Regions from separate parts of the Neobacillus sp. SAB-20_R2A genome, predicted to be linked through region 1. Evidence: riboswitches for the same ligand, from Rfam matches in the RefSeq annotation. Region 1 holds a riboswitch; the other holds the start of a gene.
The links. Region 1 has a riboswitch for ZMP and ZTP ahead of V5M37_RS28615 (phosphoglycerate dehydrogenase). Riboswitches for the same ligand answer to the same signal wherever they lie in the genome.
Positions count from the first base shown of each region.

Region 2: it holds a riboswitch for ZMP and ZTP, as region 1 does, so the genes downstream of both, V5M37_RS27610 (bifunctional 5,10-methylenetetrahydrofolate dehydrogenase/5,10-methenyltetrahydrofolate cyclohydrolase) here and V5M37_RS28615 (phosphoglycerate dehydrogenase) in region 1, are expected to answer to the same signal.

Region 1 is NZ_CP145895.1:5,860,417-5,875,602, forward strand. It holds gene V5M37_RS28560 (LLM class flavin-dependent oxidoreductase) at 1-220, opposite strand, end outside; gene V5M37_RS28565 (NADPH-dependent FMN reductase) at 469-1,068, shown strand; gene V5M37_RS28570 (S8 family serine peptidase) at 1,120-3,309, opposite strand; gene V5M37_RS28575 (ABC transporter ATP-binding protein) at 3,557-4,267, opposite strand; gene V5M37_RS28580 (ABC transporter ATP-binding protein) at 4,260-5,033, opposite strand; gene V5M37_RS28585 (branched-chain amino acid ABC transporter permease) at 5,017-5,976, opposite strand; gene V5M37_RS28590 (branched-chain amino acid ABC transporter permease) at 5,981-6,865, opposite strand; gene V5M37_RS28595 (ABC transporter substrate-binding protein) at 7,018-8,178, opposite strand; gene V5M37_RS28600 (LytS/YhcK type 5TM receptor domain-containing protein) at 8,506-10,239, shown strand; gene V5M37_RS28605 (LytR/AlgR family response regulator transcription factor) at 10,240-10,977, shown strand; gene V5M37_RS28610 (carbon starvation CstA family protein) at 11,148-12,599, shown strand; ZMP/ZTP riboswitch at 12,856-12,934, shown strand; gene V5M37_RS28615 (phosphoglycerate dehydrogenase) at 12,984-14,183, shown strand; gene V5M37_RS28620 (amino acid permease) at 14,258-15,186, opposite strand, start outside.
Region 2 is NZ_CP145895.1:5,651,578-5,666,763, reverse strand. It holds gene V5M37_RS27675 (rod shape-determining protein) at 120-1,121, shown strand; gene V5M37_RS27670 (DNA-directed RNA polymerase subunit beta) at 1,644-1,964, shown strand; gene fabZ (3-hydroxyacyl-ACP dehydratase FabZ) at 2,055-2,489, shown strand; gene V5M37_RS27660 (hypothetical protein) at 2,726-3,088, shown strand; gene V5M37_RS27655 (hypothetical protein) at 3,135-3,392, opposite strand; gene V5M37_RS27650 (YwpF family protein) at 3,512-3,946, opposite strand; gene V5M37_RS27645 (single-stranded DNA-binding protein) at 4,192-4,710, shown strand; gene V5M37_RS27640 (hypothetical protein) at 4,738-4,923, shown strand; gene V5M37_RS27635 (helix-turn-helix domain-containing protein) at 5,261-5,743, opposite strand; gene V5M37_RS27630 (hypothetical protein) at 5,892-6,338, shown strand; gene V5M37_RS27625 (PcsB-like coiled-coil domain-containing protein) at 7,002-8,096, shown strand; gene V5M37_RS27620 (hypothetical protein) at 8,191-8,577, shown strand; gene V5M37_RS27615 (hypothetical protein) at 8,630-9,337, shown strand; gene V5M37_RS27610 (bifunctional 5,10-methylenetetrahydrofolate dehydrogenase/5,10-methenyltetrahydrofolate cyclohydrolase) at 9,695-10,534, opposite strand; ZMP/ZTP riboswitch at 10,586-10,671, opposite strand; gene V5M37_RS27605 (diguanylate cyclase domain-containing protein) at 10,793-11,545, shown strand; gene V5M37_RS27600 (DEAD/DEAH box helicase) at 11,738-14,920, opposite strand.

The sequences.
Region 1 (15,186 bases):
TCACAGGTGGTGAAGAGGCCGCATAGTCAAGTCGATGGTGTTCACCGACACCAAAGACATCGAGGCCCGCCTCATCAGCCATTTTTGCAGCTTCCAAAATTTCTGCCATCCTTTGTCTGGCACTAATGGTTTTACCTGTTTGCGGGTCTGGTACCAAGTCTCCTAGTGTATATATGCCAATTTCCATACCGTTATTTTCATTTATATTATCTGTCTTCATATGCGGTATCCTCCCAAAGTTCTGCAGCAAACAAAACTTACTAATAGTATTGATTACTTGACAATATCCATTCATTATTCTATCATAAATCTCAGATTAAAGATATTTTAATTCAAGGAAAAATGATTTGTAAAGGCGCCTAATACACTTCATTTACCTTTGTTTATTTAGGTTTTATTTTTTGCAATAAAGCAAAAAAATAAGGTCACAAGCCTAACATCAAGAAAATACAAGGTGGTGCAGTAGCTATGGGTTTTATAGACAAATTATTTGGCAATTCAGCTAAGGAGGAAAACAAAATGACAACTGAAAAATTAAATATCGGTATTATCTTAGGAAGCACTCGTGAAGGACGTGTAAGCCCGCAAGTTGGCGAATGGGTAAAAGGGATTGCTGACAAACGCGGCGATGCTAATTATGAAATCGTAGATATCGCTGATTTCAACTTACCATTCTTAGGAACAACTGATGGAACAGAACCAGGAATCGCAAAATGGAATGAAAAGCTTGCTAACTTGGATGGCTTCGTATTTATCGTTCAAGAATACAACCACAGCATTACTGGCGCTTTAAAAAATGCACTTGATTTCGCTCGTGAAGCATGGAACAACAAAGCTGCAGGTATCGTAAGCTATGGTTCAACAGGCGGCGCTCGTGCGGCTGAACATTTACGTGGTATCATGGGCGAGTTAATGATCGCTGACGTTCGCGTACATCCAACATTATCCTTGTTCACTGATTTTGAAAACGGATCTGTTTTCAAACCACAAGCATTACACCTTGATAACGTAAATGCTATGCTTGACCAAGTTAATTCTTGGAGCGGCGCGTTAAAAACTGTTCGATAAGTCGTATATTGTTAAAAGGGAGATTGCACCAAGCAATCCCCCTTTTAACATTTAGCGATTATAGTCTATTACATATAGATATGGAATCCGAATATCTCCCTTAACAGATGTTACGTTAATATATCCACGTTTAAAATCTGGTGTTCCCTGCTGGCCGCTTAATTTGATGCCACGATTTTGAACAGAAACAATAATCTCCTTGCTTCCCTTAGGAGGAAGGGTTACCTCGGTTTGACTTAAGTCTAAGTTTTCATCATTACTTAAGTTATAAGTTACACCGGCATTAGTTGGATTAACTAAAGTAAATGTCAGCTGATATGTCTGGTTCCCAACCGGACGAACTAGACCAAAGCTTAAGGAAGACGGCAAAGCCAGTGCTGACGGGTTCATCGCACGGCCCAAATCAATTATACCGGCGCCAATCTTAAGCGGATTATTAACATCATCATCATCATCTTTTAAAACACTTCCATCTACATTATGTGCTGTGCCCATTAATGCGGCTTTCACCTCTGCCGGTCCCCAGCCAAGCTTTTTATCTTGACTGTTTTTTAATAAAAGGGCTGCCGCACCTGCAACATGAGGGGCTGCCATAGATGTACCTTGATATACCTCAAATCCACCGCCCACCACGGATGAATATATATTTACACCTGGTGCCGCTACATCAGGCTTTAACGTATAATTCGGAGTTGGCCCCCAGGAACTAAAGTCAGCAAGTAAATTTGGAGTTGCTGTAATTTCCTTGGGAGGATAGGTGATGGTAACTTCACGAGTACCTTCCCATGCTGACAATTTTTCACCTGCAGCCTTTGAAACCATAACCGCCGGTATTTTAACCCCATCAGTCGCCATCGGAATTGGGTCAGCATCAGTATTATTGTAAATAATTACACCCACTGCTCCTGCAGCTGCTGCATTATTGATTTTTGCTGAGAATGTACATGATCCGCGTTGAATGAGGGCAAGTTTCCCTTCCAATGGTTTTCCACTGATTGGGGTACAAGCGAGTTTATCAGCTCCTGGCCATACTGCATACTCACCATTTAATTCCTCCTTCACTTCTCCTTCCTTACTACCGGTAGTGGCAATGGTCTGTCCACCATCCAACGCTTTAGACTCCAAGAACATCGCAAACGAATGACTATTGGTTGTCGCAGCAACCGTAATAACTTTATCAGCCGTTCCCGGTGACCCGACGGTATAGTTCCCCGGACCCTCATTTCCCGCTGAAATGGCTACTACCACGCCAGCATCAACAGCTGCATTAACAGTCATGTCTAACAAATCTTCACCCTTGTGAGGCGTTCCGCCCAGACTAAGGTTAAGGACATCCATTCCATCCTTAACAGCCTCTTCAACCGCTTTGGCGATAAACAAACTGCTTGCGTTCTCAACATCACCTGGGAATACATTGTAATTCCCTAGGTATGCACCTGGTGCCACACCGCTAAGCGGACCCTTTGCCATTGGCGCTGTTGTTCCGGCCTTCCCAGCGATTGTCCCTGAAACGTGCGTCCCATGGCTTCCCACTGCTTGAGCAGTTAATTTTGGATTTTGCGTAAATACCTTCGCTACAATAACCTTTGCAGTTGTTAAGTTCGCATCACCTTTCGGAAACCCTTCCGGCACTTTCATCCCTTCGTTTGGCTGGAGGAAAGGATGCTTTTGGTCAATCCCCGAATCGATGACACCCACTTTAATTCCAGCCCCGGCATTTGCCTGCCCGCCAAGAGCATTCCAAATTGGACCCGCATTGATTAATCCAGTGCTCGTACTCATTGCTTTTCGATAATCACCACTATATCCTACTTGTACTACACCAGGTCCCTGGCTTACATCCTTTAAAGAAGCACCATTTAGCTTCAATCCAAGTCCGTTATAGGTTACCGCATACTCCGTCACAACCTTAACCTGTGGAAGCTGTTTGGCCAGCCATTTTTTGTAGTTCTCCCGCTGGGCCTGAAGCCGGTTTCCATATTTATTGGCAGCTGGTGAATTAAGGTCTAATTTCTTCCCCTTCTGTGGTTTGGTAGGGTCATACCCTTTAATTGTTCCCTCATAGGATGCAATCGGAGCATCCCCAAATTGAATAAAAGCGTAATCACTATTTTGGTCTGTTGTTGTATTAATCTGGTCATCGTATTTAACAACCGCCTGAATAGGTATTGCTGCAGCAAATAACAAAACTAAAGCTAATGAAACTCCAACGATGTGTTTAAACCGTCTCAAAAATTTCAACGTTATTCCCCCTTTAGCCTTTTTTTCTTAACTACTAAAGAATATAAATTCTTAAAAAGTGGGCATTTCCCTTTAAGAGATTTTGTAGCATTGTGAAAATGATTTTGTTGAATAAGGTGATGGATTCCAAAATTTTGTATGGTAGGGGAGATTTTCCGCGGACTTTGGAAAAATGGAACAGAAAAAGGGCCGCTCCCACTGCGTAAAACTTTTGCAGAGTGGAGGTCGGGCCCTTTTTTTAATAAAATTAATTAGATTTTCTGCCAAGATATGCTTCGACAATTCTTGGGTCTTCCAACAGTTCCTTCGCCTTCCCGTGAATGATAACCTTCCCGGTTTCCAACACGTATCCATAGTCAGCTATTTTCAAGGCCTGTTTCGCATTTTGTTCGACGACAAGCACAGTAGTGCCGGCATCTTTGATTTCCTTGATGATTTTAAAAATTTCCGCCACAATCAATGGGGCTAGTCCCATTGAAGGCTCGTCCAGCAATAATAATTTAGGACGTGCCAGCAATGCGCGGGCGATGGCAAGCATTTGCTGCTGTCCGCCTGAAAGTGTTCCGCCAAGCTGATTCTTCCGCTCTTTTAAGATAGGGAATCTTTTCATGACATCTTCCAGGTCCTTTTCAACCTCTTTATCTTTTCTTTGGTAAGCCCCCATATCAAGGTTTTCCATGACAGTCATTCCCGACAATATGGCCCTTCCCTCAGGAACAAGAGAAATCCCTTTTTTAACTAGCTGGTCCGGTCTCAAGCCAGTGACATTTTCCCCAAGAAACTCAATGGTTCCGGTCTTCGGCTTAATTAATCCGGCAATTGTTTTCATCGTTGTTGTTTTTCCGGCCCCGTTCGCCCCTAGGATCGTGACAATTTTCCCTTGTTCCACTTCCAGGCTGACTCCTTTTAGGGCCTGAATTTTTCCGTAAAACGTCTCAATTCCAGATACTTTAAGCAATTTCATCATCTCCCTCTGATCCGAGGTAGGCTTCAATAACAGCTTGGTTATTTTGAATTTCATCCGGTGTTCCCTCAGCAAGCTTTTTACCGAAGTTTAAAACGGTAATTCGATCACACAGCCTCATGACAAGCGGCATATCATGTTCAATTAAGAGAGTTGTGATGCCTCGCTCCTGGACCTTTTTAATCAAATGATATAAATCGGCTGTTTCGGTATCATTCATACCGGCAGCGGGTTCATCCAATAATAACAGCTTTGGATTGCTTGCTAAGGCTCTCGCAATTTCCAGCCGTCTTTGCTGGCCATAAGCTAGGTTTTCCGCAATCGCATCCTCAAACTCCAATAAGCCTACTAATTCGAGAATCTCCTTCGCTGTTACACGTAATCTTTCTTCTTCAGCACGCTGTCCCTTTGTCCTCAGTACACCGCTAAAGACACCTGATTTACTGCGGGTGTGCCCTCCAACCAACACATTTTCCAGAACCGTCATTTGAGAGAAAAGACGAATGTTTTGGAAGGTCCGGCAAATTCCCTTATTGGTAATTTTATGTGGTTTAAAGCCGGTAATTTTTTCATCTAAAAAGGTAATTTCGCCCGACGTTGGAGGGAACATATTCGTAATCATATTAAACATAGTCGTTTTCCCTGCACCGTTTGGACCAATAAGACCGTAGATTTCTCCTTCCTTAATGGAAAAAGAAACATCAGTTAACGCTGAAATACCGCCAAAATTTTTCGTGATGTTGTTAATTTTTAGAACCATGTTTACCCCTCCTTTTTGACAGCTGTAGCTTCTGTAAAAGGGGAAGATCAATAATTCCCTGCGGGCGGAACGCCATCATTAAAATCAAAATGGCACCATAAATCATATAACGGTATTCACTGATAAAACGCAATACCTCTGGCATCAAGGTCATAAAGGCGGCACCAAAAATAGAGCCCCAAATAACTTCGCTTCCGCCGAATACCGCGAAAATCAAAATCTCAACGGCGCGATGGTAGGAAAAATCAGCAGGGCTGATATAGCCCATGACATGGGCGAATAATGCGCCCGCAAACCCTGATATAACCGCCCCTTGAACAAAAGATAAAACTTTATAATACGTGATATTGACTCCCATTGCCTCCGCCGCTTTCTCATCCATTTTAATAGCTGCAAAAGCACGGCCGACACGGGATTTATTTTGTCTAACAAGGAACCAGATTAAAAGTATATTGATAATGACCAATATGATTAGTACCAGTAAATAAACGTACTGATTATTTTTTAAGCCAATGTCCAGCGGATTAAATCCAGCATCCCTGGAGACCTTTAGCAGTTCTCTGCCGATTTGCGGAATACCTGAAAGACCAACTGCACCCTTAGTAAGAGATTCCCAATTAATAAGGAACACCCGAATGACTTCACCGAAACCAAGGGTGGCAATCGCCAAATAAACCCCCGTTAACCGAAGTGACGGAATTCCGATTAGAATACCGACTAGTCCTGCAACGATAGCTCCTGCAATGACACTGACAACAATGGGCATATCGTAGTTAATGGTTAATAATGCTGATGTATAGGCTCCAATCCCCATAAATCCGGCATTCCCTAAAGAGAGTTGTCCGGAAGATAGGGTAACATAAATACTTAAGCCTAAAATAATGTTAATCATAATAAACGAAGCGACTTGAAGGTAGTATGGATTTAAAAAGTCTCCAAGCATATCATCACGGCCTTCCCTCAGATGTCTTTTGGCCGAATAGTCCCTGCGGCCGGATTAAAAGAATCACGATGATTGCGAGGAATGCAATAGCATCCCGATATCCTGAATCTCCATAAGCGACAATGAGCGTTTCGGCTAATCCAAGAATCAATCCGCCAGCCATAGCGCCTTTCACATTGCCCATTCCACCAAGGATAATGATGGCAAGCCCTTTAAGCCCCATCGATAAGCCCATTTGCGGGTTAACGGAGTTAAACGCCATCCCAACAAGAATACCGGCAATTCCGCCCATCGCGGATGCCATCACGACTGTTAAGGTGATGATCTGTCTCGTATTGACACCAAGGATACTAGCTGTATCCAAATTTTCCGCTGTCGCACGAAGGGCTTTCCCTGCTCTTGTTTTGGACAGCCAATACGAAAGAGCCATCATTAACACAACTGAAATCACAAAAATGACGATTTGCACCACATAGATGGTGATAGAACCAATTGTAAAATGTATTTCAGCAAACGCATTTTTAAATGGATGGTTACCGGCTCCAAATAAGTGATGCGATAGATTTTCCAGTAAAATTGATACCCCGATTGTGCTGATTAATGGGGCAAGGTGCGATACGCCCTTTTTTCCGCGAAGCGGTCTTAAGGCAAATCGCTCAAGCATATAACCTAAAATTGCGGTGACAATAATTGCAGCTAGAAATGCCATCCAAATCGGCCAACCCAATGTACTTGTGACCATGACGCCTACAAAAGCGCCAAACATAAAGATTTCGCCATGCGCCATATTAATGATGCCAAGAACTCCAAAAACCAGCGTAAATCCAAGGGCAACGATGGCATAGATGCTTCCTAGCGTGATTCCGTTTATTAGCTGTTCTAATAGCAAAACATCTCACCCTCTAACTCCATTTTTTCAAAAACCAGTAGTAGTAATTAAAGCCCCCCGCCTTTAGGCTTTGGCAGCCTGTAGCGGGGAGCAGCTGATAGTAGTGATTCATTGTTCTGTTTGATATCCTTCAAACTATCGAACGTTCAAGCTTATTCGAAAATTTGGAACTTCCCATCCTTAATAATAAGAACGGTTGGATCCATCACAACGTCTCCATCCTTGTCAAAGGAGAATTTACCAAGGATCCCAGGGAAATCCTTAATTTCAGCAAGAGAATCACGCAGTGCATCGCGGTCCGCTTCGCCTGCATTTTTTAGTGCTTCAGCCATGATATAAAGCGCATCATAAGCCTGTGCTGCGAATTGGTCTGGTTTCTTGCCATATTCGGATTCATACTTTTTAACGAACTCTTGAACTTTTGGATCTTGCTTATCGCCAAACCAAGGAGTTGCCACAATTAATCCATCAGCAGCCTGTCCGGCAATTTGAATAACCTGTGGAGAGTTAAATCCGTTACCGCCGACAAATGGTACATCAATTCCCAATTTGCGGGCCTGGTCCATAATAACAGCACCTTCATTATAGAGAGCTGAACATAGAATTAAGTCCGGTTGAAGGCCCTTAATTTTTGTTAATTGTGCATTATAGTCAGCCTGACCCTTTTGGAAGGTTTCAGTTGTTACTACATCAAGCTTCATTTTTTCAGCTGTCTTTTTCATCGTGTCATAACCGGATTTTGTAAACACATCATCATTTCCGTAAAGAATAGCTACTTTCTTCACTTTGTATTTATCAACTGCTTTTTTCACTGCTGCAGGAATAGCTAGTGCTTCTGGCAGTGAGTTTCTAAATACATAGTCACCGATTTGTGGGATTCCTTCAGCAGTAGTAGATGTACCCATAATTGGAATACCATTCAAGTCTGCCTCAGGGCCGACAACATTCATTTCTGTACTTAAAGTAGGTCCCAATAGGGCTACAATACTATCGTCACTCATTAACTTTTGAGCTGCAGATAAAGCTTGTTCCTGTTTACCTGCTGAGTCTTCAACAACAAGGTCAATTTTGACATCGCCTTTTGCATTAATTTCTTTTTTCGCTAAATTAAAACCGTTAGTAATAGCTTCACCGTAAGCTGCTCCAGGTCCAGTTAAATAGGAAACAACACCGATTTTTGCTTCCACGGCCTTGCCGCTTTCTTTCGCATCGCCCTTTTTGCCAGAAGTTTCTGAATTATTACTGCATGCTGTTAAGATAACAAGTAAAAGAACAGTAAAAAGCAGAAACGACTTATTAAGGATTTTTCTCATGTCCTTCTTTCCCCCTATTTTTCGACAAAATTAGTTATATATATCTATTAAATACTAATATTATTTCAATGTAAAGATTTTGCACTGAATTTTTAGAATCTTATTTCTATTCGAAAAAATAGTTAAACGCTTTCATTCTAGTAATCTAGGGGAATTTATAAGAAAAATTAATAGAAAAAATTTTTACTTTAAAATGATGGAAAGGTATTTATAACAAATCGACAGTTGTCTCGCAGTTTCCTTTAAAAATAATTACGAATATTATTAATACTGTTACAATAGGAGAAAGGTGGTTATTCTTAGAAATCACAAAAAAGGAGGATTTCCATGTTTGAATTATTAGTTACGATGGTAGAGCGGCTTGGAATCCTTGTGATGATAGCCTTTGTGTTGACAAGATTCCCTTTCTTTCGCGACATGATTTATCGGGAGGAATTGAATCGAAAACAGCAAGTGCTTGCGATAGTCTTCTTTGGCTTCTTTGGGATTATCGGCACGTATTCAGGACTGACACTTAGTACAAATAGTCTTCAATTTAATCGCTGGATCTCGGAGCTAAATTCGGATGAAGCGATTGCCAATTCCCGGGTCATAGGTGTTGTTTTAGGAGGTCTTCTGGGCGGCTATCGTGTCGGCATTGGCGCCGGATTAATTGCCGGGCTGCACCGCTTTACATTAGGTGGGTTTACAGCCATATCATGCGGGCTTGCCACGATTCTCACCGGAATACTGGCAGGATTCTTCCATAAAAAAGACAAGCATGTAAAACTAAAGTCTTCTTTTCTGCTTGGTGCCCTTGCAGAATCTGTACAAATGCTGGTCATTCTATTAATCTCCCAGCCGTTTGAAAGAGCGTGGGATTTAGTTGAAATTATTGGCCTGCCGATGATTATTGCAAATGGGATTGGCTGTGCTCTTTTCCTTCTCATTATTAAAAGTGTTATAAATGAAGAAGAGAAAGCAGGGGCACTGCAAGCCCAAAAAACACTGCGTATCGCTGACAAAACTCTGGCCTTCCTCCGGAATGGGCTCAATACTGAATCGGCCAAAGTGGTTTGCCACATTCTCCATAATGAAATGAATACGAGTGCCGTGACCATGACAAATTCAGTGGAAATATTGGCCCATGTCGGCCAAGGCCATGATCATCATTTACCACATCAAGCGATTCAAACCAACATCATACAGGACGTTATAAAGAAGGGGGAAATTATCACTTCACGGCGAAGTACCCTTTGTGACACTGAGGGATGTCCGCTTGACGCCGTCGTCATTGCACCTTTAAAACAACGGAGAGAGACGATTGGAACCTTGCAATTTTTCTTCCGCTCAGAAAAAGAAATCACCCCAGTCATCATGGAATTGATTTCTGGACTAAGCCTGCTATTAAGCAACCAGCTTGAGATCGCTGAAGCCGATAAATCCTATCAGCTGGCAAAGGAGGCGGAAATTAAGGCCCTACAAGCGCAAATAAGCCCGCATTTTCTATTTAACTCGTTAAATACGATTCTCTCACTTATCCGTATCAATCCAGCCAAGGCGCGGGAGCTGCTTGTCTCACTGTCGCATTTTTTACGGCAGAACCTATCCATCACAACTCAAAACATGACAACACTTGAACAGGAATTGCGACATGTGAAAGCCTATTTAGCAATTGAAGAAGCAAGATTTATCAATAAATTGAAAGTTATCTATGAAGTAGAAGAAGACGCCCTTCTGCAACAGATTCCGCCCCTGACTCTGCAGCCAATTGTTGAAAACGCCATAAAGCACGGGATTAAAGACAAGGTCAGTAATTGTGTTGTTAAAATTACAATTCTAAAACTGCAAGAGTCGGCATACGTAAAAATTGAGGACAACGGGGTTGGAATGAGCACGGAGCGGGCCGGGCAGATCAGCAAAGCACCGATAGCTTCTGAATCTGGAAACGGGTTAGCCCTTTATAATGTAAATCGCAGATTGACGATGGTGTTTGGTGAAGAAGCTGCCCTTAATGTAAAAAGCGAAATTAATATCGGGACAGAAATCTCCCTTTCTATTCCTTGTTTGGAGGCGGGCTAAATGGAACAATTGATTAGAACCCTGATTGTAGATGATGAACTATACAGCAGGGATGAACTTAAACACCTGTTAGGGAATTTCCCTGCTATTCAAATTGTCGGGGAAGCAGAATCCGGCCAGGAGACAATTATGAAGGCCATTCAGCTTCAGCCAGATGTCGTTTTTCTGGATGTTGAAATGCCAAAAATGAATGGGATGAGTACCGCAAAAGCATTGATGGAATTAAAAAAGGCTCCGTTAGTCGTGTTTGCTACGGCCTACCCGCAATTTGCCGTTGAAGCTTTTCGCTTTAATGCAGTAGATTATTTACTAAAGCCCTATGATGAGGAACAATTACAGGAGACGGTGAACCGTATTTTAAAATCTAGGAGCATCCCCTCGGATACTGATGCGGACGCAGGCAAACAATCCGGAAAGCTGGCCATTGAAACAGAAGGGGAAATCTTCTATATTGAACCAAAGGATATCCTTTATATTTACAGGGATGACAAATGGACAAGGCTGATCACGAACAACGGTGAGTTTGAAACGAAAATCCCGCTTAAGGAATTGGAGATTAGACTGGCCGCTTTTGGCTTCTTCCGAATTCATAAAAGCTTCCTTGTGAATCTTGACTATGTTACTCGCTTGACTCCTTGGTTTAATGGTGCCTATCAGCTGCAAATCGAAGGAAGAAAGGAAATGCTGTCTGTCAGCAGGAATTATGTAAAGGCATTAAGAACAAGACTCGAAATTTAATATGTAAACAGATAAGCAAATATTTTAATTTTCAGCATCTTAGACCTAAAAGAAAACATGTTAATCCCAAAAACCTACCTGTTAGTCGCAAATTACCCATATCTCGATTTCTCTCTTTTATACTTAACTATGTAAACGCATTCATCCGTTTGTAAAGAGGGGGAAAAAACTTGTATACATTTCTTGCAGGGATTGCCTTGTTAATTATCGGTTATTTCACGTATGGCAAATTCGTTGAAAAATTGTTTGGCGTCAAAGAAAGCAGAGCAACACCGGCCTTTGTCAATAATGATGGTGTTGACTACTTGCCAATGAGTACACCAAAGAACTCTTTAATTCAATTATTAAACATTGCCGGAACTGGACCAGTTTATGGACCCATTTTAGGTGCTTTATATGGGCCGGTCGCCTTTATCTGGATTGTGGTTGGCTGTATTTTTGCCGGTGCTGTCCACGATTACTTAACTGGAATGATTTCCATCCGAAACCGCGGCGCCCATCTGCCGGAGCTTGCCAGTAGATTTTTAGGAAAAGTAATGAGACACGTTGTCAATGGCTTTGCTGTCTTGCTACTTCTATTAGTCGGTACTGTATTTGTGACAACACCAGCCGCCCTTTTAAATGTCTTGATGGATGGCAAGGTGGCTTTAGCAGTTATTATTGGTGCTATTTTTCTCTATTACATTTTGGCTACACTCTTACCAGTTGATAAAGTTATCGGCCGTCTTTATCCCTATTTCGGCGCGCTGCTTTTAATCAGTGCCATCGGCGTAGGAATAGGCTTAGTCGTTACCGGCCAGCCAATTCCAGAACTTTCCTTTAAAAATTTCCACCCTGCTGGCGCTTCGATTTTTCCATTATTGTTTTTCACGATTTCATGCGGCGCTTTATCAGGATTCCATGCAACACAAACACCGATCATATCACGTACAACGCAAAATGAAAAAGAAGGCCGTAAAATTTTCTACGGTATGATGATCACCGAAGGTATTATTGCGATGATTTGGGCTGCTGCCGGAATGAGCATGTTCCATGGCTATAATGGCTTACAGGAAGTCCTTGCTGCCGGCGGACCTGGTGCAGTGGTCAGTCAAGCCTCCACAACACTGCTTGGTGCAATCGGCGGTACACTCGCTGTCCTTGGGGTAGTTGTCTTGCCGATCACTTCCGGGGATACCGCTTTCCGCAGCGCACGGATGATCATTGCAGAATACTTAAATATCGCACAAAAGAAATTATCAAGCCGTTTATGGATTGCTGTTCCACTTTTCGTTATTTCAGCAGCATTAACTCAAATCGACTTTAATATTTTATGGAGATACTTTAACTGGGCCAACCAATCAACAGCGGTCATTGCTTTGTTTGTCGGCGCTATGTATCTCTATATTGCGAAGAAAAACTACTTTGTTCCGCTGATTCCGGGAACGTTCATGCTTTTGATGGTTATCACTTATATTCTAAACGCACCAATCGGATTCGGATTATCCGTAACTGTTTCATGGATTGGCGGCGTCATCGGCACATTAATCCTGCTCGCATTATTCTTTAATGCCGCTAAGAAGGCTCGTGCCAATAATCTTCCTCTTGAAGAAGATATATCTGGCTGGAACAAGGTGGCCTAATGGGCTGCTGTAACCCAAACTATCGGAAAGTAGTGAACGAACAGGAAGAACAGCTTAATCAAAAGGGAAGCAATTCTCTTCCATTGATTGCAAAAATTATTATTATTCTCATCACAACTGGTGGGCTCCTAACGCTCTTCCTGCGATAGGCTGAACCCTGGGGGCGGTTCTTTTGCTTTAAAACAAAAGAACCGTCCCCATAAATCATTTAGGGTAGAAAATTATGAAAATTTGTGATACGATGAAATAAGTTTAAAAGGCCGTGTGTAACTGGCGAAACGCGGATAACCGCGAGGGAGCACACGGTGTCGAAGCCGTTCGCCTGGGCAGAGGTAAGGGAATTAACTCCCTTACCTCTTTCTGCATATAAAAGGAGGAAGAAAAATGAGCACGATCGCTTTAGAAAAAGTGAACACCATCAAAACCCTTAATAATATCGCGGAAAGAGGGCTAAACGTATTCAATAAGAACGGCTTTCTGGTTGATAACGGCAGTGAAAATCCTGATGCCATCCTTGTTCGCAGCTTTAATATGCACTCGTTAGAATTCGGTGAAAATTTAAAGGCAATCGCTAGAGCAGGAGCAGGTGTCAATAATATTCCGGTCGATAGATGTACAGAGCAAGGTATTGTTGTGTTCAATACCCCTGGGGCAAATGCCAACGCTGTCAAAGAAATGGTCCTTACCTCATTAATAGCTTCTTCACGTAACCTTTTTGCTGGTGTAGCTTGGACAAAGTCGTTAGATGGTGAAGGCGAACAAATTCCAAAGCTTGTTGAAGCAGGCAAAAAGCAATTTGTCGGAAAAGAAATTAAAGGGAAAACGTTGGGTGTTATTGGATTAGGAGCGATAGGTGCACTTGTGGCCAATGATGCGCTGGATTTAGATATGGATGTTATCGGATTTGATCCATTTATCTCTGTTGATACCGCTTGGAATTTGTCCCGCAATGTGCAGCGGGCCATGACGATTGAACAGTTATTTGCAGAATCAGACTATATCACTGTTCACGTACCGCTAACCGATGACACAAGAGGAATGTTTAACCAAGCAACCTTCAGCATCATGAAGCCTGATGTTCATATTTTAAACTTCTCCCGTGGTGAACTTGTCAATGAAACAGACATGGCTGCCGCTCTCGAAAGCGGAAAAGTTGGAAAGTATATTACCGATTTTCCAAATGAACATGTGCTCAAAATGAAAAATACCGTTCCAATTCCGCACCTAGGCGCCTCCACAAATGAATCAGAGGAAAATTGTGCAATCATGGCAGCTCGTCAGGTGAAGGAATTTTTAGAAACAGGAAATATCAAAAACTCAGTGAATTTCCCAAATACCAGCCTTCCTTATACTGGTAAGCGGCGCGTGGCGGCATTCCATCATAATGTTCCAAATATGGTTGGACAGATTACATCTGCAGTATCCAGCTATCATTTAAACATTGCTGATATGGTCAACAGAAGCCGCGGGGATTATGCCTATACAATTATTGACATTGATAATAAAGTAAACGGTGATGTTATTCCAGGATTAGAGGAAAAAGTAAAACAAATTCCTGGAATGGTGACAGTTCGGATTATTTAATTAGGAAAAATTAAGTTACATGAAAATGGAGCCTGGTTTCAATACCGGCTCCATTTCTTTTACCCAATTTGATTCTATGCTGATAATTTTAATTTTTTCTCTTTTTTCCTTCTATAAGAATACAAAGCAAATAATAGAATAAACCATAGTGGTGTCAACAATAGGGCCGGACGGGTAGCGTCGGCGAACAGCATGATAATGAGAATCGCCGCAAACAAGGTTAGGACCGCATAATTAACAAATGGTGTAAATGGTGCTTTAAATTTTGACTTTGCCTGTAAGTCCGGACGAGTTTTCTTATACCTTACATGACAGATCAGAATGACGCCCCAAACCCAAATAAAACAAATGGCACTAATGGTTGTTACGATTCCAAAAGCCTGCTCCGGAATAAGTTTGCTAAGGAGCGCTCCCCCTGTCAGGACAAGAGTCGAAATCAATAATGCATTACTTGGCACATGATTTTTATTCAGTCTCGCAAAATGGGCTGGTCCCTGGCTATTATTGCTTAAATTATATAAAATCCGGCTTGTTGAAAACATCCCACTGTTACAAGCAGAAGCGGCTGAAGTTAGAACGACAAAATTAATAATTCCTGCAGCAATCGGAATCCCGACTAAACTAAACGTTTTGACAAACGGACTTTCAGCTGCATTCAGTTCCGTCCATGGATTAATACATAGAAGAACGATCAATGCGCCAACGTAGAAAAATAAAATCCGTAAAGGAATTTTATTAATGGCCGATGGGATATTTTTTTCCGGATTGGCTGTTTCCGCTGCCGATACACCCACTAATTCCACACCAACGAATGCAAAAACGACCATTTGGAATGAAAGCAAGAAGCCTGTCATTCCATTTGGAAAAAGGCCGCCATGTTCCCAAAGATTTTTAATAGAGACCGCCCCTGCATCTGTCTTGAATCCCATCACTAGCAAAATGATCCCAATTCCGATTAAGGCAAGAATGGTAATGACCTTTATTAAGGCAAACCAGAACTCCA
Region 2 (15,186 bases), 210 kb from region 1:
CGACAACATTCAGCAAAAAATTACATTGATTGTTTTAAAATGTTATGGATATTTTAATGAATGTGATAGAATAGACAATTAGGTAGAAGGAATCCGTCTTGAGGAGGAAAGGAAAGAGAATGTTTGCAAGGGATATTGGGATTGATTTAGGAACAGCCAACGTGTTAATCCACGTGAAGGGCCGCGGCATCGTATTAAACGAGCCTTCCGTAGTTGCAATCGACAGAAACACAAACCGGGTTTTGGCGGTCGGCGAAGAAGCGCGCCGCATGGTTGGACGTACACCAGGAAACATCGTCGCAATTCGCCCGTTAAAGGACGGCGTTATTGCTGACTTTGATGTAACAGAAGCAATGCTGAAGCATTTTATTAATAAACTTAATGTTAAAGGCTTTTTATCAAAGCCGCGCATCTTAATCTGCTGCCCAACCAACATCACAAGCGTTGAGCAAAAGGCAATCAAGGAAGCTGCTGAAAAAAGCGGCGGGAAAAAGATTTATTTAGAAGAAGAGCCAAAAGTAGCGGCGATTGGCGCGGGCATGGACATCTTCCAGCCAAGCGGCAACATGGTAGTGGATATCGGGGGAGGAACGACGGATGTGGCCGTTCTGTCAATGGGCGATATCGTGACTTCTTCCTCCATCAAAATGGCGGGCGACAAGTTCGACATGGAAATCTTGAACCACATCAAGCGCGAATACAAACTGTTGATTGGTGAGCGCACAGCTGAGAACATCAAAATCAACATTGCTACTGTCTTCCCAGGCTCTCGATCCGAGGAAATGGAAATTCGCGGCCGTGATATGGTCAGCGGTCTGCCACGCACAATCACCGTTCGTTCGGAAGAAATCGAGCAATCATTGCGGGAATCTGTGTCCGTTATCGTTCAGGCTGCAAAAAGCGTTCTTGAGCGCACACCACCTGAGCTATCTGCCGACATCATCGACCGCGGCGTCATTTTAACAGGCGGCGGTGCACTTCTTCACGGCATCGACATGCTGCTTGCGGAAGAGCTGAAGGTACCTGTTTTAGTAGCGGAAAATCCAATGGACTGCGTCGCCATCGGAACAGGCATCATGCTAGATAACATCGACCGAATTCCAGGCCGTAAGCTAGGATAATAAAACTGAATGTGGTAAGACCTCTTACCAATTTCCAAAAGTCTAATGATAACGGCTGGACAAGCCTGGGTCATTGGGCTTTTTTTGATGCATGGGGACGGTTCTTGTGCCTCACTTTTAGGTGAAGCACGGGGACGGTTCTCGGCCTCAAAAAGGACTCAGGATAGTAAATGGACCCAAGATGGAAGTAAACCTCAAAAATAGGTAAGTAAAACACCCGAAATGGAAAGTAAATTTCAAAATCGGAAAGTAAATCCTCAAACTCGGAAAGTATTGGAAATCAACTTCCAGAAAACACCCCCTGAACCTCAGCTTGACCCCATTTTCTGCGCTTATTTTACATCAATTTACTTTTTCTTGTAAAAAGTTAATGTATAATCATGAATAATTTTTTATAATAGAATAAAATGTGCATCGTGTGTGGCTTCAAAATGGTTATAATATGTATTAACTCTAATCCCGTGTTGGTTGATGGGCAAAATCCTTTAAAAAGGAATGGCGGGATTCAAAGGGGAAATTAAAATGTCATTAAATAATGTAGAACAACAGCAATTTCAATCGCGAGAGGAATATAAAAAGGCAAAGACAGATTCCGTGCAAAAGGTGGACACAGCCGCTGTTAAAGAAAGAAACACAGCGGAAGCAGAGCCGCAGAACCATGTCCGCATCAGAGTGCGGCTAATTCCAATCTGGCTTCGCCTCGTACTCTTGGTGGTGTTTTTCTTTGTCAGTCTTGTGGCTGGGGCGGCGGTCGGTTACGGTATCCTTGGCGGCGGCAATGCAGCCGATGTTTTTAAGGGATCAACTTGGACACATATTCAAGATTTAGTTGATAAAAAATAAACCGGGAAGGGCTTAGCCCTTCCCTTTTACATATCACAAATAGTACAATAAGAAATAAATATCTGTTCCTAGTAGGAGGTACTAAACTAAATGCTTGATATTAATGAAATCAAAGAAATTATCCCGCACCGCTACCCATTTTTGCTAGTGGATCGAATTTTAGAGGTGGAAGAGGGAAAAAGAGCGGTCGGCATTAAAAATGTTTCCGCCAATGAAGAATTTTTCAACGGCCATTTTCCGGATTATCCAGTCATGCCTGGGGTGTTAATCGTTGAAGCACTCGCGCAGGTCGGGGCAGTTGCCGTTTTGAAAAAAGAAGAAAACCGCGGCCGGCTGGCGTTTTTTGCAGGAATTGACAGCTGCCGTTTTAAAAAGCAAGTAAAGCCGGGCGACCAGCTGCGCCTTGAGGTGGAAATGGTGCGTTTGCGCGGACCAATCGGCAAGGGCAAAGCCGTGGCAACTGTGGACGGCGAAATCGCCTGCGAAGCGGAAATTACTTTTGCACTTGGGGAAAAGAAGGAATAAATTTAGGGCTTATAGTGGGTTTTGGCGAGTAAAATTTGATTTTAGACGAGTAAATATATAAAGTTGGCGAGTAAATTCTGCAATTAGACCAGTAAAACTACAGAACTGACGAGTAAAGACCGGGGGATAACCCTCGGCCTTTTTTACATGCAAAAAAATTCCATTCAAATTTTAAAAAACAACGGGAAAGCTATAAGTGTTAGGCAATAACATGAAAGTTGAAGGGAGTTTTTTGCTTGAAGAAGAAGCTGTTTATGCTGCTCACCGGTTCTGTATTGTCGGCGATGATGCTGGTTGGCTGTAATAATGCAAGGAACGACATAAACCCGCCGCCGCCAAGGGTTGATAACGATTTGAATGACAATATGGATCGCAACGACCTGAATAATCGGAACAACCTGAACGACCGCGACAGGATGAATAACCGGTTGAACAACGATTTAAATGACAATCCGATGGACCGACGCAACCATTATCCGGAGTCTGAGGACAAGAACACACCAACTGACAAGGACTGGATTAAGGACAACAACACTAAGCAGGAAGATATTATCGAGGATGATATCGACGTAAAAGACCGCGACAACAAAGACGAATAAGGCAAAAGGGGACAGGCGCCAAAACGGCACGCCTTGTCCCCTTTTTTTATGAAAATCCCGTCATCATTAAAGCTGCCGCGAGAATAGCAAAAATGATAACCAAAATATAAACGATGATGGCCAAAATCGTGATAATCCAGCCAAGCACCTTTCGTCCGGTTTGAATGAAATAAATTCCAAGCGCAATGGCCCCGAAGAAGAATCCTAAAATAGCCCATAGCCATGGCCTCTTACCGCGCTTCGGTGCGTCCACGGCTAAAAAAATGGCAATTATGACGTTTACAATCCAACTAGTCCAACTCATCTCTTTCTTCTGCCCCCTCCCAAATTTCTCCATATATATATCAATAGTATGGGGAGGATTTGTCGAAAAAGCAAGATAATTTTTCCAAGAAAAAACCAGCCCGAAGACTGGTATAAGCTTTACGTATTCTGGACCTTCAGCTTCGGCTTGCTCTTCATTTTATCCTTGAATTCGGCAAGGAGGGCATCTCCTGATAAGCCTTTTTGAATGAGGCTGTCGAGCAATAGCTCCGAATAGTCGCTTTTGTTACGGCGCAGATTACCTAAAAATAGAACGCTTGCGTGTTTTTCGAATTTCGTGAGTGAAGCGATTTTCGTTTGAAAATAAGCGGGTGCGTTTTCCTTCTTCGTAATAACGGCCTCGACAATGACTTCGCGGTTTTGCTCAGATATTTTTTTAAAATAATCATACAGGGAGAGATCAGTGGTGTACGCCTCAATCAGCCAGGTGGAGCGTTCGTCTTCTTTGTTGAGAATCAGGCCGTCTTCGAGCGGAACTTCAACCGATTTGTCATTTTCCACAACTTCCAGCGAGAATAATTTAAACGTCTTCATTACCAACCTCCTGTTTGTTTTTTCCTAATTATAACATACGCAAAAAAGAAGCAAATGTCGAAAAATATTTGACCGAAATAGGATTTTTAATTTATTTGTAAAAAATTGAGCCCATTCGTGACAAAAAACCTCTCGAAAATTGCTTTTTCGAGAAAAATCGACCTTGAAACGGGCTGTATCGCAATTTTACTTTGCTTATGAGCGGGTCTAAGATGAAATCATCAAATGTTGGAGGAGATGATACCTTGATTAATCAAGTAACGCTGGTTGGCCGCTTGACGAGGGACCCGGAATTGAATCAAACGACGGAGGGAACGCCGGTATCGCACATTACCTTGGCAGTGAACCGAAATTTCCGCAATCACAATGGCGAATTTGACACGGATTTTGTACAGTGCACCCTGTGGCGAAATGCCGCCGAAAACACGTACAAATATTGTCGAAAAGGGGCGGTCGTCGGGATCACCGGACGGCTGCAAACCCGCCATTATGACGGGCGGGATGGAAAAAGGGTATACGTAACAGAGGTCGTGGCGGAAACGATTCGGTTTTTAAGTACGAAACCGCAGGGGGCGGTGGCCGGGGAATCTAGAGCTGGGTCTTCGGCGTCGGTTTCTGGAGCTACAAATGGGCAGGGGACGAATCCCCCTGGACAAAGTTCAGCCGCGGCATCCGGAACTTCGGGGGCAGCGGTCCAGTCCCAAACTGCTGCACCTGGGCCAGCCCCTACAGCTGAATCGATTGCTGCATCATTACCATTTTAAGAGATGGAAAAAAGGAGGGGCTCTACCTTGGGTGCTCATGAAGAAGAATACGTCCATAACCTCGAGCAGTTACTCGAAACGTTAATCAAAATGGTTGGAAAGGCCAATCAAAAGGTCGACAGCCTACAGCTGCGGGTCAGCCAGCTCGAATGGCTGATCAAGGAACAGCAGCAGGAAAAAAGGGAGCGCAGCCCGATTCGGATTTACTCGTAATAATGGGGTTTCACTTTGACGACGACCTTAGATTGGCGGAGATATTGGTAAAAGTAAATGCAGGCAGCGGCGCCACTGCCTGTTTTCAAGGAAAGTCTGTCGGTCACGATTCTCAACCAATTTCCCCGAACTGCCTACATTGAAAAAGAGAATCAAACATCTCTTCTGAACCAGCCTCATTTTGGAATTCCGGCAGTTTTTTTGCCGGGATTTTTTTGTATGAAGGGATTGGTATAAAAACCCACGATTTGGCCATACTAATAGCAAAACCCCCTGTTTTTAAAAAGAAGCCGCTGACCTCGTGTCAGCGGCTTCTTCGATTTTCTAAAACCTCACGCTAAATCTTATCTCTATGCCGCTTATTAGCCCTAACAAGGCTCGCGATCATATCCGCATAAAACGCCCGGCGCTTAGGTGCCATTAAGTGGAGCTCCACCAGGGCCTTCTTCAACTCAGGTTCTTTTTGAAGCAATTCATAAATAATCGCCAAATCGGGATTCTCCAGGGTTTCCTTGGTAAGAAAGCCTGGCTCCACCTGTGGGAAATCTCCATGATTCAACTCCCCGAGCAAATAATCCTTGTCTATTTTAAAAATTTCCGCAAACTGCAGCAATGTTTGATAAGTGGGTACGCTGCGGCCGTTCTCAAATCGGCTGATCGTCGAGCGATGCAAATTCATCATGCTCGCCAGCGTGTCCTGGGACCAGTTTTGCCGATCACGAAGCTTCTTCAATTTTTCCGCTAGAGACATCCTTTTCACCGCCATCATAAAAACAGATCCTGCCTTTACGATAACGGGAAAAAATGGATCATAGTCCAAATGTGCGTATCCTTCACATCAGGTGACGTGAAAAGAGTGCACGTTGAATAAAAAATATGATTTTCCCAATTTTGCTGAAAAGGAATATTAAAATTATTGTCGAATAATATGAAACGGTGTAGATAAATGTCAAAACAGGAGGTTTTTCATGGAAAAAACTTTTTTAGTAATAGTGGGTGAACAAATTAGCAGCAAGGAATGGCGATTAAAAAGAAAACCTAGTTTTATTGACATATTTATACTTTCATTTCAGTTACCTCACACAACTATGAACCCCTCATACCAATATATCCCCCTTGAAAACGGTGGGAAAATGCCCATTAATTTTTGTGAACAAGACTTCCAAATAATATACAACGAAAATAAAATACAGATTCTAGTTGGTGAAAAAGATCTCCCAGAGGAGGTAATCTATGAGATTCTGAGTCACTTTGTTCTAATTGATGGAAGCAAAGTGACAGCCCTTCGACATTTCCCTTTCGAAAAAACAAGTCTATTAGTAAGGAAAAAACGGCGTACCGTGTCAGCGGAAAAGCAACTTAAAGATACTAGTGATTGTTTTAAACTTGAAGGAGGAATACTTCGGAAATTGTAGTTTATAGCGGGAACCACCTTAAAAAGGCAAAAGATGGCGAGTATTTGGCCAAGTCTTTTGCCTTTTCTTTTTGGGGATGGATTTCCTCTGAATATCAAATTGGAAAGTAAATCAGGTTTTTCGGTAAGTATTTTGCCAGAAGGCGGAAGAAAAATGATGAAAGTGGAAAGTATTTATCCCCATTTGGAAAGTAAACTCACCAAATCGGAAAGTATATCCAAATAAATGGAAATAGCTTCAAAAAGGTCATTGAAAAATACCTGAGCCAGGCTGGACGCCTGGCTTTTTATGTAGTTGGGGTCCGCTTGAGATGGGGGTTGGCGAGTAAATAATGAAATTCGGCGAGTAAAAGTCAATAGTTAGCGAGTAAATCCTCAATTTTGACGAGTAAATTCACGAAATCGACGAGTAAATTTTAAAAAAAAGGCAAATTTCAGCCCCAATACAGGACTTTCGCCCAAACGAACAAATGTCCAAGTAAGGTGCCTGACACCTTTACCCACCATTTTCCAAAATGGCCCTGTTTTTTTGATTTATGACACCTTTTTGCCATAAAACAGCCATTTTTATCCAGTTTAAGTCGATTTGTGATATTCTTTTAATATTTTTGTAACATAACTGGTAAGTTTGTCTGTTATAAATAGATTAATAGGAGGGGAGTATATGCAATCCACGATCAAGCGTATTTTACTAGTAGTACTTACAATTGCTACATACGCATCAGGCACCATGGTTACATATGCACAAACAAGCAGTGAAGCACTTCGCAATGCTCAACAGCAGCTCCAGGAAAAACAGCAAATTGTTAATCAGCAGAAACAAGAACAGCAAGCTGTTAATCAAGAAATACAAGGAATTCAGAAAGAACTAGATTCAATATATGCATATATTACAAAGAACCAAGAAGAAATGGCCCAAACTCAGGCCAAAATCGACGAAGTGAACAAGCTGATTGAACAAAAGAAAGAAGAGATTGTTGCGCTTGAGGACAAAATCCTCGGCCGTAGCGAAATCATGAAAAAGCGGGCCGTGGCCATGCAGCAAAGTGACAATTTCAATATCATCATGAACGTATTCTTAGAATCTGAAAGCATTTCCGATCTCATTAAGCGTGCAAGCGCTGTCTCGACATTGATGGATGCTGACAAGGACATTTTAAATGCCCAAAAGGCAGACCTTCAGAAAATTGAAGACGACAAAAAGGAAATCGATAAGCAGGAACAGGTTTTACTGGAGCAGCAAAACGTTCTTGCCGCAAAACAAGCTGAACTTGATCAAAACCTGCAAAAGCGTCAGGAAGTCCTAACGGCCATGCAGGATAAATATAATCAAATTACGCAACAATTGGCTCTAGCCGAGCAGGACAAAGCGAAAATCCAGTCACAAATGGCCGGCATTCAAGCGGCAATTGCCCAGCAGCAGGCACGCCCAGCTTCCGCACCAGCGCAGGATACCTCTAGCGCAGGCATTAGCGGCAAGGAAATGTACGTAACCGCAACCGCTTACAGCCATGAAGATTCAGGCTCGATAACGGCAATAGGTTATAACATCGAGGCCAATCCAAATATGAAATTGATTGCAGTTGATCCGTCTGTTATCCCGCTTGGTTCGCGTGTATGGGTCGAAGGCTACGGCGAAGCGATTGCCGGAGACACTGGCGGCGCCATCAAAGGCCACCGCATCGACATCCTCAAGCCAAACAGTGCAGAAGCAAGAGCATGGGGCAGAAGAACCGTCAAGCTGATTATTTTAAATTAATTTTTGAAAAATAAAGTTCATGTGAAGCGGAGACCCGGTACTGGAGCGTGCCGGGTCTTTTTATATAGGTTCGAATACTTTGGTTGGTCACACAATGAAAAATGACTTCGAATCAAGCAGGAACCATTTAATATATTCAATATCTGTTCTTGCAGGAAATTTGTCCAAGTTTGTCGAAATATACTCAATGTGGAATTTTAACTTTCATAACCATACAGAGAAAAGGATCTTTTTTATATTTAGTATCGCTAGGCGATATGACGCGCGTATAGCGTTACGCGATACGGATAAGCCCCTAGACGATACAGCTAAAGGCTTTGGCGTAATAAAAAAATTATCGGAAATCTTTTTTGGCGATATGCATTTAAACTTGAAGGAGGCTAAAAAGGGCGTTGTGGCGGTTGAGAACCTCAATCAAAAACAAGCATCATCCTTAATAAAGTTCCTCCAGAAAGGAGCTTTGTATCGCTGGGCGATATAGCTTGAAATAAATCGAAAATACTTTCATAATGTAATAGAATAGGAGGTCCGATATGAGACGTGATATACAACCGAATGAGCGAGCTTTCTCTTCCAAAGAAGTGGCAGAAGAAGTGGGGATTGCAACACCCACTGTTCGAAAGTATGGCCAAATCTTAGAGCGAAATGGATATGAATTTTTAAAAGATGGCGATCGGCGTATCTTTGTTCAATCCGACCTCGAAGCACTTATATCGTTACGCGATACAGACAAGCCCCTAGACGATACAGCTAAAGACCTTGTATATCAACAAAAAGAAAGACTAGATCGATTCAATGAAACAGAGATAGCGGTATCCGATACATATGAAAATTTACCCGAAGACCCCAATCAATTAAAAGAGGTATTAAGGTTTTTAGTCAATGAGCTCGCAGCCACACGTGAAATGAATGTCCAACTGACAAACGATATGTCACAGCTTAGAACCGCGGTTTCTCGGTTACAACAAGATCATCACAGCATAAGTTCTAATATTGCAAATTCGGCGCAAAAAACTCAGGTTAAAATAGAAAAATTATCTGAACAACAAATGGCCCATTATGAAACATTACTTCAACAAGAAAAACAAATGAACGAATTCTTACAAGCGGAAATACAAAATATGCGTGACGAACAGAAAGAAGAATGGCATTCACAAAATGATTTTAATAAACGTTTAGAAGAAGCGATACAAAAACCTAAAGGGATATGGGAGACGCTTTTTCTGTTATTCCGAAAATAAGGTGCCTATTTAAGTTTTTTTGTTCCGTATCGCTGGGCGATATAGGTGCAATTAACTTCTTTTTCAATCTGAAATCGGAGCGTTATAGCGATACCCGATACAGACAAGCCCCTAGACGATATTACAATCAATCAAAACGAATATTCCTTTGTTTCAAATAGTCGGATTCATTATTCTTCAAATTTCAACAAATTCCCGGGAAATACCTAAAATTTTGCTAATAATTACGCCAAAAAACGCTCAGAAAAATCTGAGCGTTTTTTATTGCTAATTTACTGTTAAAACATATGTTAATTAGCTTAGCGTCTTTCCCATCAACATCCGAACCCGTTAACCGAAAACCAGCATGTTCGTAACTTAGATCGACATTTTTTCTGCGGAATCAACCGTATGTTTCAACAAAGTCGCAATGGTAATCGGACCGATTCCGCCAGGAACAGGAGTGATGGCACTTGCCGCTTCGTAACATGTGTCATAATCAATATCCCCGACATTGCCTTTGTTATAGCCTGCATCTAATACGACGGAACCCTGCTTTAACCAGCTTCCCTGAATAAATTTTGGCCGTCCAACCGCTGCCACAACAATATCTGCCTGCTTTAGGATTTCAGGTAAATTGGCTGTTTTTGAATGGCATGTCGTAACAGTCGCATTGGCATTAAGAAGTAACGCGGAAACAGGTTTTCCTAAGATGGGACTTCTGCCCACTACGACAGCATGTTTACCCTCAATTGGAATCTGGTAATAGTCTAACATTTTCATAATCGCAGCTGGTGTGCAGGAAGGATATTCTCCAAACCCTAGTGCCGTCTGTCCGAACCCTGCACTTGTGACACCATCAACATCCTTTCGAATATCAATGGCCTCAAAAGCGGCACGTTCATCAATATGTGATGGCACCGGGTGCTGCAAAAGAATACCATGAACCGCTGGATCGTTATTTAACTCTTTAATTTTTTCGATCAGCTCCAATGTCCCTGTTTCAGCGGGTAAATGTACGCGAATAGACTCCATGCCAAGTCTTTTGCAGGCATTTCCCTTCATTCTTACATAGGTCTCTGAAGCGGGATTATCGCCAACTAAAATCGTTGCGAGGCATGGCGTGATGCCTTTATTTTTTAAACCTTCAATTCGTGCTTTCAAGCCTTCCTTAATTTCTGTCGCAACGACATTTCCATCCAAAATGATTTTTTCCATAACAAGCCCTCCTAAAAAAATGTAATAAAAAAGAGATAAGGATATGATCCTTATCTCTGCCCAGACGACCCGACACTATATAAAACACAGCTTCCTTGTGGTCGTTTCCACATTTGTCGTCAGTAACTGTGTCCATTTCATTGTTATAGGTTAAAGATAACATAAAGGCTTTAAATGTCAATGGAATAAATCCTTAATTGATATTGGCCTATGGTTTTAGTAATCTGTTAAAGATATTAAAAATGGGAGAGAACTCATTTGGCAATAGAGAGAAAGAAATATACAAAATGGTCTTTTAAAATCATTGTGATTTTAATGGGTTTACTGTTTATAAAAGTGATGGAAGCAGATGTATTGGAACGAATCATTCATTGGATTTGGAATAAACCATTAGATGCAACGGAGGAATTCATTGATATTATTGTGACGATCTTGATTTTTGTACCCTTTCTCTTTATTGTGATGACTCAACGGATTAAGTTAGAGAGCGCAGAGGAAAAGTACAAAGAGTTGGCCTATTATGACCCCATGACAGGCCTTTCAAATCGGCGATATTTTGATATGGAATTAAGCCATTCACTTATGCGAAAGAGCAATACCGGGGCTGTCTTGTTGCTTGATATTGATGGGTTTAAACAGGTAAATGATACCTATGGACATGACGTTGGCGACCTTTTATTAAAGGAAATAGGAATGCGCCTGATGGAATGTATAGGTAAAGAAAATACGGTCTCACGTTTTGCGGGGGATGAATTTATCATTTACCTTCCAAACACAGATAAATCTTTAGTAATAGAGTATGTGGAAAAGATTATTAATGAAATTAACAAGCCCGTTACGATCGATGAAAATCAAATTATTACATCGACAAGTATTGGTATTGCTCTTTTCCCGGAACACGGAATAGAGGCAATGACGTTAATAAAAAATGCGGATATCGCCATGTATAAAGCTAAATTACGCGGGAAAAACACATTTGTTATATTTGAGCTGCCGCTGAATGGCTCTTAAAAGACGGGAAGGGGCAACCAAGGCGGCTTAGGAGGGAAGAACAGTTCTTATAATGTATAAGGGCTGTTTTTCTTTTTCGAAAAACCAAGTAGCCTTAGCGTATTACGAAACAAAGTCACCAAAAAAGGACAGCAGCATATCGCCGCTGTCCTCCCCAGGCGCACAAATGTCTACGCGCGCTACCTGACACCATTATCCAAGATGCACTAAATCCCTAAGTTCATCCGTAGAAAGCTCCGTTATCCAGTTCTCACTCTGAATAATCTGGTCATTTAAAAATTGCTTCTTCTCCAGCATGGCGTCGATTTTTTCTTCGAGTGTGCCGGTGCAGATTAGTTTGTGCACGTGCACGAAACGAGATTGGCCGATCCGGTAGGCCCGGTCGGTTGCTTGGTTTTCAACGGCAGGGTTCCACCAGCGGTCGTAGTGGATGACGTGGTTCGCCGCCGTCAAGTTCAACCCGGTACCGCCAGCCTTTAACGACAGCAGGAACACTGGGAACTCCCCGTTCTGGAAACGCTCAATCATCGTATCACGCTGCGTCTTCGGAACACTACCGTTCAAAAATGGCACCTCGATGCCAAATTTCTTCTTCAGCGCACTCCGAATCATTTCGCCCATTTCGATATATTGGGTGAAAATCAGACAGCTTTCGCCCTGGTCCAAAACCGAATCGACCAGCTCGACAAGCTTCTCCAACTTGTTCGATCGCTCGAGAAGTTCCCGGCTTGCTGACTTTTCCTTCAAGTAGAGGGCAGGGTGGTTGCACAGTTGCTTCAAGCGGCCCAGCATTTGCAACACTAACCCCTTGCGTTCAAAGCCGGTCAATTTTTCAATTTGCTCAAATGTATCGTGGATAAGCTGCTCATAAAGCGACGCTTGCTCTGCTGTAAGCGGGCAGTATTCCTTTTGCTCCAGCTTGTCAGGCAGGTTCAGCGCAACTTCCTCATCCTTTTTCGTCCGCCGCAGCAGGAACGGCCGGATCAACGACTGCAGCTGCTGGATTTTATCTTTCTTTTCATCCTTTTCAATCGGGATGATGTACCGTTTCTGGAACTGGCCTAAGCTGCCAAGATAGCCATGATTGGTAAAATCAAAGATCGACCACAGTTCGGATAGGCGGTTTTCCATCGGCGTCCCGGTCAGAGCCACATGATGGCGCCCGCGCAATCTTCGAACCGCTTTGGATTGCTTCGTTTGGGCATTCTTAATGTTCTGCGCTTCATCGATGGCAATCGTGCTCCATTGAACGGACTCGAATTCCTCGGAATCCAGATGACTCAGCCCGTAGGAGGTGAGGACCACATCCACATCCTGAGCTTTTTCTGAAAAACTAGTCTCCTTAAGTCGGTTCGAGCCGTAGTGAAGGTACACATTCATCTCCGGAGCAAACCGCTCAATTTCCTTTTGCCAGTTGCCGAGCACCGAGGTAGGGCAGATGATTAAGGCTGCGTTCGTCGGTAACTTGGCAGGGGCAGCATCCTCTTTTTTCTTGCGGCGCGGTTTTGCATCAACGGGTGCAATAGGCAGGGAGGAGGGGGTGGTTTCTGAAACAGAGTCAATGTCGGCATCGGTTTCAGGCTCCGTGGCCTGACTATCCAGCGAATTGTCCCCAACAAGGTCATCAGCCACAACCGGCGCTTCCACAACATCTCCCGGAACCACCTTCACAACGTCCCCAGCCTCATCCTTTACCTTCAACAGATAAGCAATCAACTGAATCGTTTTCCCGAGCCCCATATCATCAGCTAACACAGCACCAAACCCGTACTGCCGCAAAAACCACAGCCAGCTCATCCCAAGCTGCTGATACGGTCTCAATTCTCCGTTCAATCCCTCAGGCACATCCACGAGCGGGATTTCATTTGCCTCCGACAGCTGCTTCACCATCTGCTTCCACTGCCGGTTCAGCTCAATTTGAATCTTCGCGAACACCTTGGGATTCTCTAGTTCCTCTTCGCTGCCCTCACCTGAATTAACTAGCTCCTGCTCAATCAAATCCCGAACCTGCAGGCCTTCTTTTTCGGCACGTTTCATCAAATCCTGAATTTGCCGAATGAACTGCGGGTCGAGCTTTACCCAACGGCCGCGAATATAGACGAGCCTCCGCTTTTCTTCGACAAGCTGATGGAACTCATCCTCGGACAAATCGACACCATTCATTGAAAAACGCCAGTTGAAATCGAGCATCGCATCCAGCCCGACAAACGACGGCCGGTGGCTCGACGTCCCCTTAAGCGACGCCTTTACGCGCAGATTGGCGTTTTTCATCGCTTGCCACCAGGAAGGGAGGAGGATTTCGACATCCAGCGCCAACAGCGTTTCACTCGCGTCCGTCAAAAACATCCACGCTTCTTCCTCGGTGAGCTCCGTTTTCAAAGCCCCGGGGCTGCTCTCGTCATCCGCATCCGTCGAAGCCCCGTCTCCCAGCCATGGAAACAGCCGCACCCAGCGGGCCTGCTCACGGTCAACCTTATCCAAAAACGGGCGCCACTTCGCCGGAATCCGCTTCACATCTTCAACATCAACAATCTCATCGACATTTTTCTTCCCTCGCAAAAACACATCCAGGCTCCAGTCACCTTCGCCGTCTTCCGGCTCATCCAGCCGCAAGCCAATCGTAAACGGGGCCTCGCTTTCCTTGATGCCGACCCACTCGAGCCAGCTTTCCTCATCAAAGTAACGCGCCAACTCCAAGCCTGACAAATTCTGTTTCTTCAATAAATCAAGCTTCGGCTCAAACAACTCCTTCGCCGCATTATTCCTAGTCAAAAAAGAATCCAGCGCACTGTTATACAAATCCGAAATATAGCTGAGAGCGGTGGGTGAGGCATGGGGACGGTTCTCATGCCTCACTTCATCTGCCTCTGATGATGCGCGAGAATCGTCCCCGTGCACCACTTCATCCGTCTGCGATGATGCAGAAGAACCGTCCCCATGCACCATTTGCTCCCAAAACTCGGGATGGAATTCATCCATCACGCGTTCGGGCAGTTTCCAGCGGAATTCGCCGTCCGGGCCCCATACGGAAAAGTCCGGGTGCCAGTCTTTTTCGACAATGCCCTCGTACATGGAGTTGGCGGCCGCCAAGCAAATTTCGGACTCTTCGTTCCAGTCCCATTCGATAAAGCGGTTGAACGATTCCTTGGCAAAAAGCGACACAAGCTGCCAGCCGTTCACAACCACGCCTTCGACATCATCCACGATCATCTCATCCAGGACTGTCCCGAAAAAACTCTCCTCGTGACTGCTGAAGACAAGATTCTTCCACTTGAAAGGACTCATAAACCTGCCGTGCTCATCCTGGGCCGTCAGCAGAAACCGGTCATCACCTAATTTAGTTGTCAGCAATTTCAAAAACCTGGTTTTAAGCATGGAAAACGTGCTCCTTTATATGAGGGCCGCTTAAAGTTAGACCCTCGAATACCTTTTTCAAAAAAGGTAATTTAAAAATAAATGTATGTAGTAAATCTATAATTGCCCTTAAAAAGTCTTCTAAGATACATATTTTCAGCTGAAAAGTCACCCGACTGCAATAAAATGACACTATATTAATGAGCGTGCATTTTCTATCGGCGAATTCTAAAGTCCTATCGGCGATTTATAGCATTCTATCGGCGGATTTCCGGCTCCAATCGGCG